DNA from 2 places in the Phaeacidiphilus oryzae TH49 genome. Region 1 is predicted to be linked to the other one. Evidence: predicted binding sites of a transcription regulator. Region 1 holds the regulator's gene; the other holds the start of a gene.
What was found. The regulator HrcA, encoded in region 1, represses chaperone genes, less so after heat shock. The targets are predictions, from matches to a motif close to TTNGCACTCNGNNNNNCNGAGTGCNAA.

Region 1 (5,217 bases):
AGGGACGGGTGGGTGGAGAGGAGGTTGCTCGCCGTCTCGCGGGCCTTGAAGGCCGGCGCGAAGTAGAAGGCGTTGAACGGCTCGGCCTGGCGGAGGTCCTGGGTGGGGATGGCGCCCATCGCCCCGGTGACCTTGGTCAGCGCGGAGGCCAGCGCGGACGGCCGCCCGGTGAGGAGCGCGGCCGAGCGGTCCGCGGAGAGCTCGCGGTAGCGGGAGAGCATCCGGGTCAGCAGGAAGCTGATCGCGTAGACGACCACGCTGAACAGGATGACCACCAGCAGGACCAGGCCCTCGTTGCGGTCGTCGTCGTCGTCCCGGCCGCCGAAGCCGCCCCAGAAGCCCATCTCGATGCCGATCCGGGTGATGAAGCCGGCCATCACGCCCAGGAATCCGGCGATCGTCATGACCGCGACGTCCTTGTGCGCGACATGCGAGAGCTCGTGGGCGAGGACGCCCTCCAGTTCGTCGGTCTCCAGCCGGCGGAGCAGTCCGGTGGTGGCGCAGACCACCGCGTTCTTCTGGTTGCGGCCGGTGGCGAAGGCGTTCGGCACGTCGGTCTCGGCGACGCAGACCTTCGGCTTGGGCATGTCGGCCAGAGCACACAGCCGGTCCACCACGCCATGGAGTTCGGGGAACTGCTCCGGGGAGACCTCCTTGGCCCCCATGCTGAAGGCGGCGATCCTGCCGCTGAACCAGAACTGCAGAATGAAGAGGCCGCCTGCGATGACGACCACGATCGGCCATGCTCCCCGAAGGAGCACGATGAGCGCTCCGACGAAGACCACGTAGAGCAGCCCGATCAGGAACATGGTGCTCACCATGCGCGTGGTGAGACCGCGGTCCGGAGCGAATCGGGTCTTGGTCGGCGTACTGCTCATGGGCCCTTCTCCTCGTCGGGGCGATCGGCGATGCGGATGGTCACACACCCCACCTAGGGGACGTCCGAAGGCCCCCGGTCGTTCCTGTCAGCAGGTCGTTGGTCCTAGACTGGCGGGTACCGTACTGGCACTCAGCCTTCCAGAGTGCCAGTCGGAACGCCAGGACCGTAGGAGGTGGGTGCCATGCTGGACGAACGGAAGCTCGCCGTGCTGCGTGCCATCGTCCAGGACTACGTCGGTACGGAGGAGCCGGTGGGGTCCAAGGCCCTGGTGGAGCGGCACAGCCTGGGTGTCTCGCCGGCCACGGTGCGCAACGACATGGCCGCCCTGGAGGAGGACGGTTACATCGCCCAGCCGCACACCAGCGCGGGCCGGGTGCCCACCGACAAGGGGTACCGCCTCTTCGTGGACCGGCTCGCCGAGGTCAAGCCGCTCTCCCAGCCGGAGCGCCGGGCGATCCACCAGTTCCTGGACGCCGCCGTCGACCTCGACGACGTCGTCTCCCGCACCGTGCGGCTGCTGGCCACGCTGACCCGCCAGGTCGCGGTGGTGCAGTACCCCTCGCTGACCCGTTCGACGGTTCGCCATATCGAGTTGCTCCAGCTCGCCCCCGCGCGGCTGATGCTGGTGCTGATCACCGACACCGGCCGGGTCGAGCAGCGGCTGATCGACTGCCCGGCGCCGGTCGGCGAGATGGTGGTCGCGGACCTCCGCGCCCGGCTCAACGCCAAGGTCGGCGGCCAGCGCTTCGCCCAGGTGCCCAGGCTGGTGCTGGACCTTCCGGAGGCGTTCGAGCGGGACGACCGGCCGATCGTCACCACGGTCCTGGCGACCCTGTTCGAGACGCTGGCCGAGCAGACCGAGGAGCGGGTGATGCTCGGCGGCACGGCGAACCTGACCCGCTTCGCCCACGACTTCCCGCGCACCATCGCGCCGGTGCTGGAGGCGCTGGAGGAGCAGGTGGTGCTGCTCCGGCTGCTCGGGGAGACGGGCGACTCCGAAGTGTCCGTCCGGATCGGCCACGAGAACGCCTATGAGGGACTCAATTCCACGTCGGTGGTCTCGGTGGGCTACGGTTCGGGCGACGAGTCCGTCGCGAAACTGGGGGTGGTCGGACCCACCCGGATGGACTACCCGGGCACCATGGGCGCGGTACGGGCGGTGGCCCGTTACGTCGGCCAGATCCTGGCGGCGTCGTGATGGCGGGGCCGGAGGCGGACAGGCGCAGCCGAGCTGAGTACAGCGTCCCATCGAGATTCCAAGCGGAGCATTGAGAAGTGGCCACGGACTACTACGCGGTTCTCGGCGTCCGGAAGGACGCGAGCCAGGACGAGATCAAGAAGGCATTCCGCCGCCTGGCCCGCGAACTGCACCCGGACGTCAATCCAGATCCCAAGACGCAGGAGCGCTTCAAGGAGATCAACGCCGCGTACGAGGTCCTCTCGGACCCGCAGAAGCGCCAGATGTACGACCTGGGCGGCGATCCTCTCTCCAACGGCGGCGGCGCCGGCGGCTTCGGGCAGGGCGCCGGCTTCGGGTTCAGCGACATCATGGACGCCTTCTTCGGCGCGGCCGGCGGCCAGCGCGGACCGCGCTCGCGGACCCGGCGCGGCCAGGACGCCATGATCCGCATCGACATCTCGCTCAACGAGGCGGCCTTCGGCACCACCAAGGACATCCAGGTGGACACCGCCGTCGTCTGCTCCACCTGCAACGGCGAGGGCGCGGCCCCCGGCACCAGCCCGCAGACCTGCGACATGTGCCGCGGCCGCGGTGAGGTCTCCCAGGTCACCCGCTCGTTCCTGGGCCAGGTCATGACCTCCCGGCCCTGCCCGCAGTGCCAGGGCTTCGGCACCGTCGTGCCCACCCCCTGCCCGGAGTGCGCCGGCGACGGACGGGTGCGCGCCCGCCGCACCCTCACGGTCAAGATCCCGGCCGGTGTGGACAACGGCACCCGGATCCAGCTGGCCGGCGAGGGCGAGGTCGGCCCCGGCGGCGGCCCGGCCGGCGACCTCTACGTCGAGGTCTCGGAGAACGCCCACCCGATCTTCCAGCGCCGGGGCGACGACCTCCACTGCACGGTCACCCTGCCGATGACGGCGGCCGCGCTGGGCACCAAGGTGCCGCTGGAGACCCTGGACGGCCCGGAGGAGGTCGACATCCGGCCCGGTACCCAGTCCGGCCAGTCGATCCCGCTGCACAACCGGGGCATCACCCACCTGCGCGGCGGCGGCCGCGGCGACCTGATAGTGCATGTCGAGGTGCAGACCCCCAGCAAGCTGGACGCGGAGCAGGAGGAGCTGGTCCGCCGGCTCGCCCGGCTGCGCGGCGAGGAGCGGCCGAACGGCCACTTCGCGCCCGGCCAGCAGGGCCTGTTCTCCCGGCTGAAGGACGCCTTCAACGGGCGGTAGGCCGCACCGCCCCCCGATCTCCGCCGCCGTCACTCCGCACGTGGGAGCCGTACCGCCATGACCGCACCGGTCTTCGTCGTTCCGTCCGAGAGCCTGGCGGGCGTCGCGCCCGGTGCGGTGGTGCGTCTCCACGGGCCGGAGGGGCGGCACGCGGTGTCGGTGAAGCGGCTCGCGCAGGGCGAGCGGCTGGTGCTGACGGACGGTCAGGGCACCGGGGCGGCCGGCACGGTGACCGCGGTCGAGGGCAAGGACCAGTTGGAGGTCCGGGTGGACGAGCCGCTCGCGGAGCCCGCCCCCGGGGTGCGGGTCACCGTGGTGCAGGCGCTGCCCAAGGGCGACCGTGGCGAGCTGGCCGTCGAGACCATGACCGAGGTCGGGGTGGACGAGGTGGTGCCGTGGGCCGCCTCCCGCTGCATCACCCAGTGGCGCGGGGACCGGGGGGAGAAGGCGCTGGCCAAATGGCGCTCGGCGGCCCGGGAGGCGGGGAAGCAGTCCAGGCGGCTGCGGTTCCCCGAGGTCGGCGGACTGGCGACCACCCGTCAGGTCGCCACGCTGATCGCCGAGTCCGACTTCGCCGCGGTGCTCCACGAGGAGGGCGCCCGGCCGCTGGCCACCGAGCCGCTGCCGGAGAGCGGGCGGATCCTCCTGGTGGTGGGCCCCGAGGGCGGGGTGGCCCCGGACGAGCTGGCGGCCTTCGCCGAGGCCGGTGCCGCCTCCTACCGGCTGGGCCGGTCGGTGCTGCGCACCTCCACCGCCGGGGTGGCGGCGGGGGCGCTGCTGATGGGGCGCACCGGGCGCTGGGGGTAGCCGCCGGGCGGTCGCGCGGGGCGCGGGCGGGTCCGGTCGCCCGGTCAGGCGCCGGCCTGGCGGAGCTCGGCGAGGAGGGCCCGTAGGGCCGCCGCGTCGGCGGTCTTGGCGTCCGCCGGCTTGGGGTGGGTACCGTCGGTGCGGTCCACCACCGAGAAGAGGGCGTAGCGGCCGTCCGCGGACTGGTCCGCGGTGCAACCGCCCTGCGCGCAGAAGGACTTGACCGTGCTGCCGTCGGCGTACGGGACGACCTCGCCGCCGGCCGGGGGCTTGGCCGCGGCGGCGCCGGCCGCGCCGGTCGGCAGGACGGCGACGGCCAGGCCGATCGCGCTGGTGCCGGAGGTGTAGGTGGCGCGCAGCAGGGAGGCGCAGCCCTCGCGGGTGAGGAGGGCGGCCAGCGCGGGGGTGACGCCCTGGTTGCACGGGCCGGAGGTGACCAGCCTGCGGTCGTAGGTGCGCGGGCCGACCACCATGGTGGCGGAGGAGAAGGCCTGCTGGGCGGTGACCGCCCCGGCCGCGGTGCCGGTGGTGCCGGCGCTGCCAGCCGTTCCGGTGCCCGCCCTCCCGGCGGCCGCGCCCGCCGCCGTGCCGCCCGAACGCGCCCGGGTGGCACCGGAGTTGCCGCCGGCGCCCGTCGTCGCCCCCGCGCCGGGGCGCTCCGCCGAGGCCGCGCCGGCCGGCAGGGCCGCGAGCCCGGCGGGGATGTGCGGTTTCATGGTCGGCACCGCCAGACCGATCCCGCCCGCGACGGCGACCCCGCCGATCACCGAGTACGCGATCATCGCCGTGCGGCGTCTGGACTCCGTCCGCCGGAGGTCCGCCGCGGCGGCCGCCGCCTCCGCCTGCTCCCGCTCGGGCTCCCGCCTGTAGTACGGCGGTAGCGGCTGGTAGTGCCCCTGGGACATCGCATGCCTCCCCGTAGGCTGCCGTTGACGGAGTGCAAGGCTAGGCCATGTGCGGTGACGGGGGCGCACGGTGTCCGCGGCGAGCCCCCGGAGTTGCCTCTGGCAAACCCATAATTCGCTGCTCCGACTGATCGTCGGCGGCTAGGGTTGCCGGTGTGACGGGTTACCTGCGCCATCCTGACGTGCACGGAACCGGCCCCGCCGGGCCGCTGGCCG
Region 2 (5,217 bases), 1.9 Mb from region 1:
TGATCGATCTCGCGTTCCGGACGTCTATGAACAGGATGCGGGACGTCCGTTACAGTCATGGACGAGGGAGGCATCCGGCCCGTGACCGGGACGGTCCTCCTGTGACAAACGCGTTGACCCGCCGCGGTACTTCCGCGGCAGGGGAGATTCAACGCCATAGAGCTCATCCAGAGGGGCAGAGGGAACGGCCCGTTGAAGCCCCGGCAACCCTCCAGCCGGTCCGCCCAGCCACGGCGCGGCCCCCGGCGGGGAAGGTGCCAAGTCCGTCCTGCGGCGAAAGCCGTCGCAGGGAAGATGAGGAGAGAGGGCCTCGCCGTTCATGGCTGCGCAGACTGCTGACGCCAACACTTCCACCGACACCCCCGACTTCGGTCCCGCCGTCGCGCTCTCCTGTCGCGAGTGCGGAGCCCGCTTCCCGCTCGGCCCCTCCTTCGCGTGCCTGGAGTGCTTCGGCCCGCTGGAGATCGCCTACGAGCTGCCGACCGGCGACCCCGAGGCGCTGCGCGCCCGGATCGAGGCCGGCCCCACCAACATCTGGCGGTACGCCCCGCTGCTGCCGGTCCCGGCGGACGTCGCCGGGCAGCCCAGCCTCAACCCCGGCTGGACCAAGCTGGTCAAGGCCGACAACCTGGCCCGCGAGCTGGGCATCACCGGCGGGCTGCACGTCAAGGACGACTCCGGGAACCCCACCCACTCCTTCAAGGACCGGGTGGTGGCGATCGCCGTGCAGGCCGCCCGCACCTTCGGCTTCACCACCCTCTCCTGCTCCTCCACCGGCAACCTGGCCGGCGCGGTGGGCGCCGCCGCGGCCCGCACCGGGCTGCGCTCCTGCGTCTTCATCCCGCACGACCTGGAGGCCGGCAAGGTCGTGATGGCCGCGGTCTACGGCGGCGAGCTGGTCGGCATCGAGGGCAACTACGACGATGTGAACCGCTTCTGCTCGGAGCTGATCGGCGACCCGGCCGGCGAGGGCTGGGGCTTCGTCAACGTCAACCTCCGCCCTTACTACGGCGAGGGCTCCAAGACCCTGGCCTACGAGATCTGCGAGCAGCTCGGCTGGCGGCTGCCGGACCAGATCGTCATCCCGATCGCCTCCGGCTCCCAGCTCACCAAGATCGACAAGGGGCTCAAGGAGCTCATCGAGGTCGGCCTGGTGGAGGACAAGCCGTACAAGATCTTCGGCGCCCAGGCCACCGGCTGCTCCCCGGTCTCGGTCGCCTTCAAGGCGGGCCACGACGTGGTCCGCCCGCAGAAGCCGGACACCATCGCCAAGTCGCTGGCCATCGGCAACCCGGCCGACGGCCCGTACGTCCTGGACATCGCCCGCCGCACCGGCGGCGCGGTGGAGGACGTGAACGACGACGAGGTGGTGGACGCCATCCGGCTGCTGGCCCGCACCGAGGGCATCTTCGCCGAGACCGCCGGTGGCGTCACCGTCGGCGTCCTGCGCAAGCTGCTGAAGAGCGGTCAGCTGGACCCCGCCGCCGAGACCGTGGTGCTCAACACCGGCGACGGCCTCAAGACCCTCGACGCGGTCGCGGACAAGGCCCGTCCGACCGCGATCATCCGCCCCACCCTTGACTCGTTCCGAGAGGCAGGCCTCGCATGAGCGTCACCGTCCGCATCCCGACCATCCTGCGCACCTACACCGGGGGCGCGGCCGAGGTGGCCGCCGAGGGCAAGACCCTCGCCGAGGTCCTCGACGCGCTGGAGGCCGACCACACCGGCATCCGCGCCCGGATCCTGGACGACCAGGGCAAGCTGCGCCGCTTCGTGAACGTCTACGTCAACGACGACGACGTGCGCTTCGCGGAGGGGCTGGACACCGCGGTCGCCGACGGCGGCAACGTCTCGATCATCCCCGCGGTCGCCGGCGGCTGCTGATTACGGCTTTTCCCAGCGAAGGACCCGGTCCGAGTGGGCCGGGTCTTTCGTTGTAGAGTCAACGAGGTCGCCGGAAGTCACCGGAATGCGTTTCAGCCCCACGGATCCCACGAGCTGAGACCGGTGAGAGTCCCTTCCCCGGCGCCCGCGGGTGCTGCTGACGGAACCCCGACAGATTTCGTCGCGAGGCGAGCTCAAAATCGCCCCGCTGATCCCTTTTGCCCGGCCTGATATGTGGCGGTTTGTCGTCTTCTGCTGTCGGCTGACCCTTTTTGCGCTCTCATAATTTCTCGCCGTTATGGCCTGTTGCACAGGGCATCGATGCGGATACATTCGGCGGCGGTTGGCGCGCTCGGCGCACTCCGGTCTCCGCTGCGGCGGCCCGGTTCGCGCGGTGCATCGCGGGAACCGTGCGTAGTTCGGAGCCCTTCCGGACGAGCCGGTTGATCGGCGAGCCAGCCCGGGTCCGTGCAGTGCGGATCCGTGAAAGGGCCAGCACTAGGGGAGTTCGGAATGGCTCAGGGCACCGTCAAGTGGTTCAACGCGGAGAAGGGGTACGGCTTCATCGCGGTCGACGGTGGGGCGGACGTGTTCGTCCACTACAGCGCGATCCAGATGGACGGCTACCGTTCGCTCGACGAGGGCCAGCGGGTCGAGTTCGAGATCTCGCAGGGTCAGAAGGGGCCGCAGGCGGACATGGTCCGCGTGCTCGCCTGAGGTTCGGTTCGTAAGTCGGCCGAAATCACCTCTTCAGTCGGCGAACGCTGATTAGCAGGACCCGCTGCTCAGCCGATCCCCGCGTCGCGGGGCCTGGTGCAGCTCTATGTGGTCTTTCCGAGGCCCGCCGTCTCCCACCCGGAGGCGGCGGGCCTCGGACATGCTCGGGGGCGCGCGGTCGTCCGGCGCTCGGGCGGCGCTCGGCCGGGGTGGACCGGCGCTCGGCCGGGGGGGGGGTCGCCGACGGGGTGCCCTGAGCCCCCGGGGCTCAACTTCTTCGTAGACGCTTGCACTCAGTGGGGGCGAGTGCTAATCATTGGCGTTAGCACTCACGCAGTGAGAGTGACAAAGGGCCGGGAAGGTGAGGCCGCGGTCGAGGCGGGCAAGGGACGCCTCGGTCCGTTCGGCCGTCCGTCGCGGGCGCCAGCGCGGTCCAGCAGCATCCGACAGTCCCGGAGGGACCACTTCACATGGCCAAGACCATCGCGTTTGACGAGGAAGCGCGGCGCGGCCTCGAGCGCGGGATGAACCAGCTCGCCGACGCTGTCAAGGTGACGCTGGGCCCCAAGGGCCGCAACGTCGTCCTTGAGAAGAAGTGGGGCGCCCCCACGATCACCAACGACGGTGTCTCCATCGCCAAGGAGATCGAGCTCGAGGACCCCTACGAGAAGATCGGCGCGGAGCTCGTCAAGGAGGTCGCCAAGAAGACCGACGACGTCGCGGGTGACGGCACCACCACCGCCACCGTCCTCGCCCAGGCTCTCGTCCGCGAGGGTCTGCGCAACGTCGCCGCCGGCGCCAACCCGATGGCCCTCAAGCGCGGCATCGAGAAGGCCGTCGAGGCCGTCTCCGCCGCCCTGCTGGAGCAGGCCAAGGACGTCGAGACCAAGGAGCAGATCGCCTCCACCGCCTCGATCTCCGCCGCCGACACCCAGATCGGCGAGCTCATCGCCGAGGCGATGGACAAGGTCGGCAAGGAAGGCGTCATCACCGTCGAGGAGTCGCAGACCTTCGGGCTCGAGCTCGAGCTCACCGAGGGCATGCGCTTCGACAAGGGCTACATCTCGGCCTACTTCGCCACCGACATGGAGCGGATGGAGGCCTCGCTCGAGGACCCCTACATCCTCATCGCCAACTCCAAGATCTCCGCGATCAAGGACCTGCTGCCGCTCCTCGAGAAGGTCATGCAGTCCGGCAAGCCGCTGCTGATCATCGCCGAGGACGTCGAGGGCGAGGCCCTGTCCACCCTGGTGGTCAACAAGATCCGCGGCACCTTCAAGTCCGTCGCCGTCAAGGCCCCGGGCTTCGGCGACCGCCGCAAGGCCATGCTCGGCGACATCGCCATCCTCACCGGTGGCCAGGTCATCTCCGAGGAGGTCGGCCTCAAGCTGGAGAACGCGGGCATCGAGCTGCTCGGCCGCGCCCGCAAGGTCGTCATCACCAAGGACGAGACCACCATCGTCGACGGTGCCGGTGACAGCGAGCAGGTCGCGGGCCGGGTGAACCAGATCCGCGCCGAGATCGAGAACAGCGACTCCGACTACGACCGCGAGAAGCTGCAGGAGCGCCTGGCCAAGCTGGCCGGCGGCGTGGCGGTCATCAAGGCCGGTGCGGCGACCGAGGTCGAGCTCAAGGAGCGCAAGCACCGCATCGAGGACGCCGTCCGCAACGCGAAGGCCGCCGTCGAGGAGGGCATCGTCGCCGGTGGCGGCGTGGCCCTGCTGCAGGCCGGCTCCGCCTTCGAGAAGCTGGAGCTGGACGGCGACGAGGCGACCGGCGCGAACATCGTGAAGGTCGCCCTCGAGGCGCCGATCAAGCAGATCGCCACCAACGCCGGCCTCGAGGGCGGCGTCGTGGTGGAGAAGGTGCGCAACCTGCCGGCCGGCCACGGCCTCAACGCCGCCACGGGCGACTACGAGGACCTGGTCAAGCAGGGCGTCATCGACCCCGCCAAGGTGACCCGCTCCGCGCTGCAGAACGCGGCTTCGATCGCCGCGCTGTTCCTCACCACCGAGGCCGTCATCGCCGACAAGCCGGAGAAGGCCGCTGCGCCGGCCGGCGGCGGGATGCCGGGCGGTGACATGGACTTCTGATCCCTCGCTTCCGCGAAGGACCGGACGGTTCCACCAGTCCGAAGGCGGTCCCCCTGGGCGGGGGGCCGCCTTCGGCCTTTCCCGGGCCGCCTCGGCAGTAGGCCCGAAGGGCCGCGTCGGGGGCGCGGGGAACTGCGCGCCCGGGCGTCTACGGCGCTGCAGCCGGGAGCGGCTACCGGGTTGCAGCCCGGACTCCGCTGCCGGGTGCGGGGCCGTTGCGGGTCGGCCGCGCAGTTCCCCGCGCCCCTAGCTGCGCCTGCGGCGCCGGGGCCGGGGCGGTAGCCCCCCGCGTGGGAGCGCATAGGGTGGGTGGGTGGGAGAAGAGCAGCGAGAACCCTGGGTCGTCGGGGTGTCCGGCGCGTCCGGGACGCCCTACGCCGCGGCGACGATCAACGGGCTGCTGGACGCCGGCGAGAGCGTCGACCTCGTCGTCAGCCGCGCCGCCCGGCTCACCCTCATCGACGAGACGGGACGCCCCTTCCGCGACGCCCACTGGCGCGAGGACCTCGCCGCCTGGCTGGGC

Region 2: a site for HrcA is predicted at 2,924-2,950, ahead of groL (chaperonin GroEL). Genes of this name have one in related genera too.

Annotation. Positions count from the first base shown of each region.
Region 1 covers NZ_JQMQ01000005.1:5,082,529-5,087,745, forward strand. Annotated here, with positions in the region: gene htpX (zinc metalloprotease HtpX) at 1-878, opposite strand, end outside; gene hrcA (heat-inducible transcriptional repressor HrcA) at 1,062-2,078, shown strand; gene dnaJ (molecular chaperone DnaJ) at 2,156-3,289, shown strand; gene BS73_RS26180 (16S rRNA (uracil(1498)-N(3))-methyltransferase) at 3,347-4,096, shown strand; gene BS73_RS26185 (hypothetical protein) at 4,141-5,001, opposite strand; gene BS73_RS26190 (S41 family peptidase) at 5,157-5,217, shown strand, end outside.
Region 2 covers NZ_JQMQ01000005.1:3,173,784-3,179,000, reverse strand. Annotated here, with positions in the region: SAM riboswitch class I at 161-301, shown strand; gene thrC (threonine synthase) at 320-1,609, shown strand; gene BS73_RS17850 (ubiquitin-like small modifier protein 1) at 1,606-1,884, shown strand; gene BS73_RS17845 (cold-shock protein) at 2,398-2,601, shown strand; gene groL (chaperonin GroEL) at 3,072-4,694, shown strand; gene BS73_RS17835 (UbiX family flavin prenyltransferase) at 5,008-5,217, shown strand, end outside.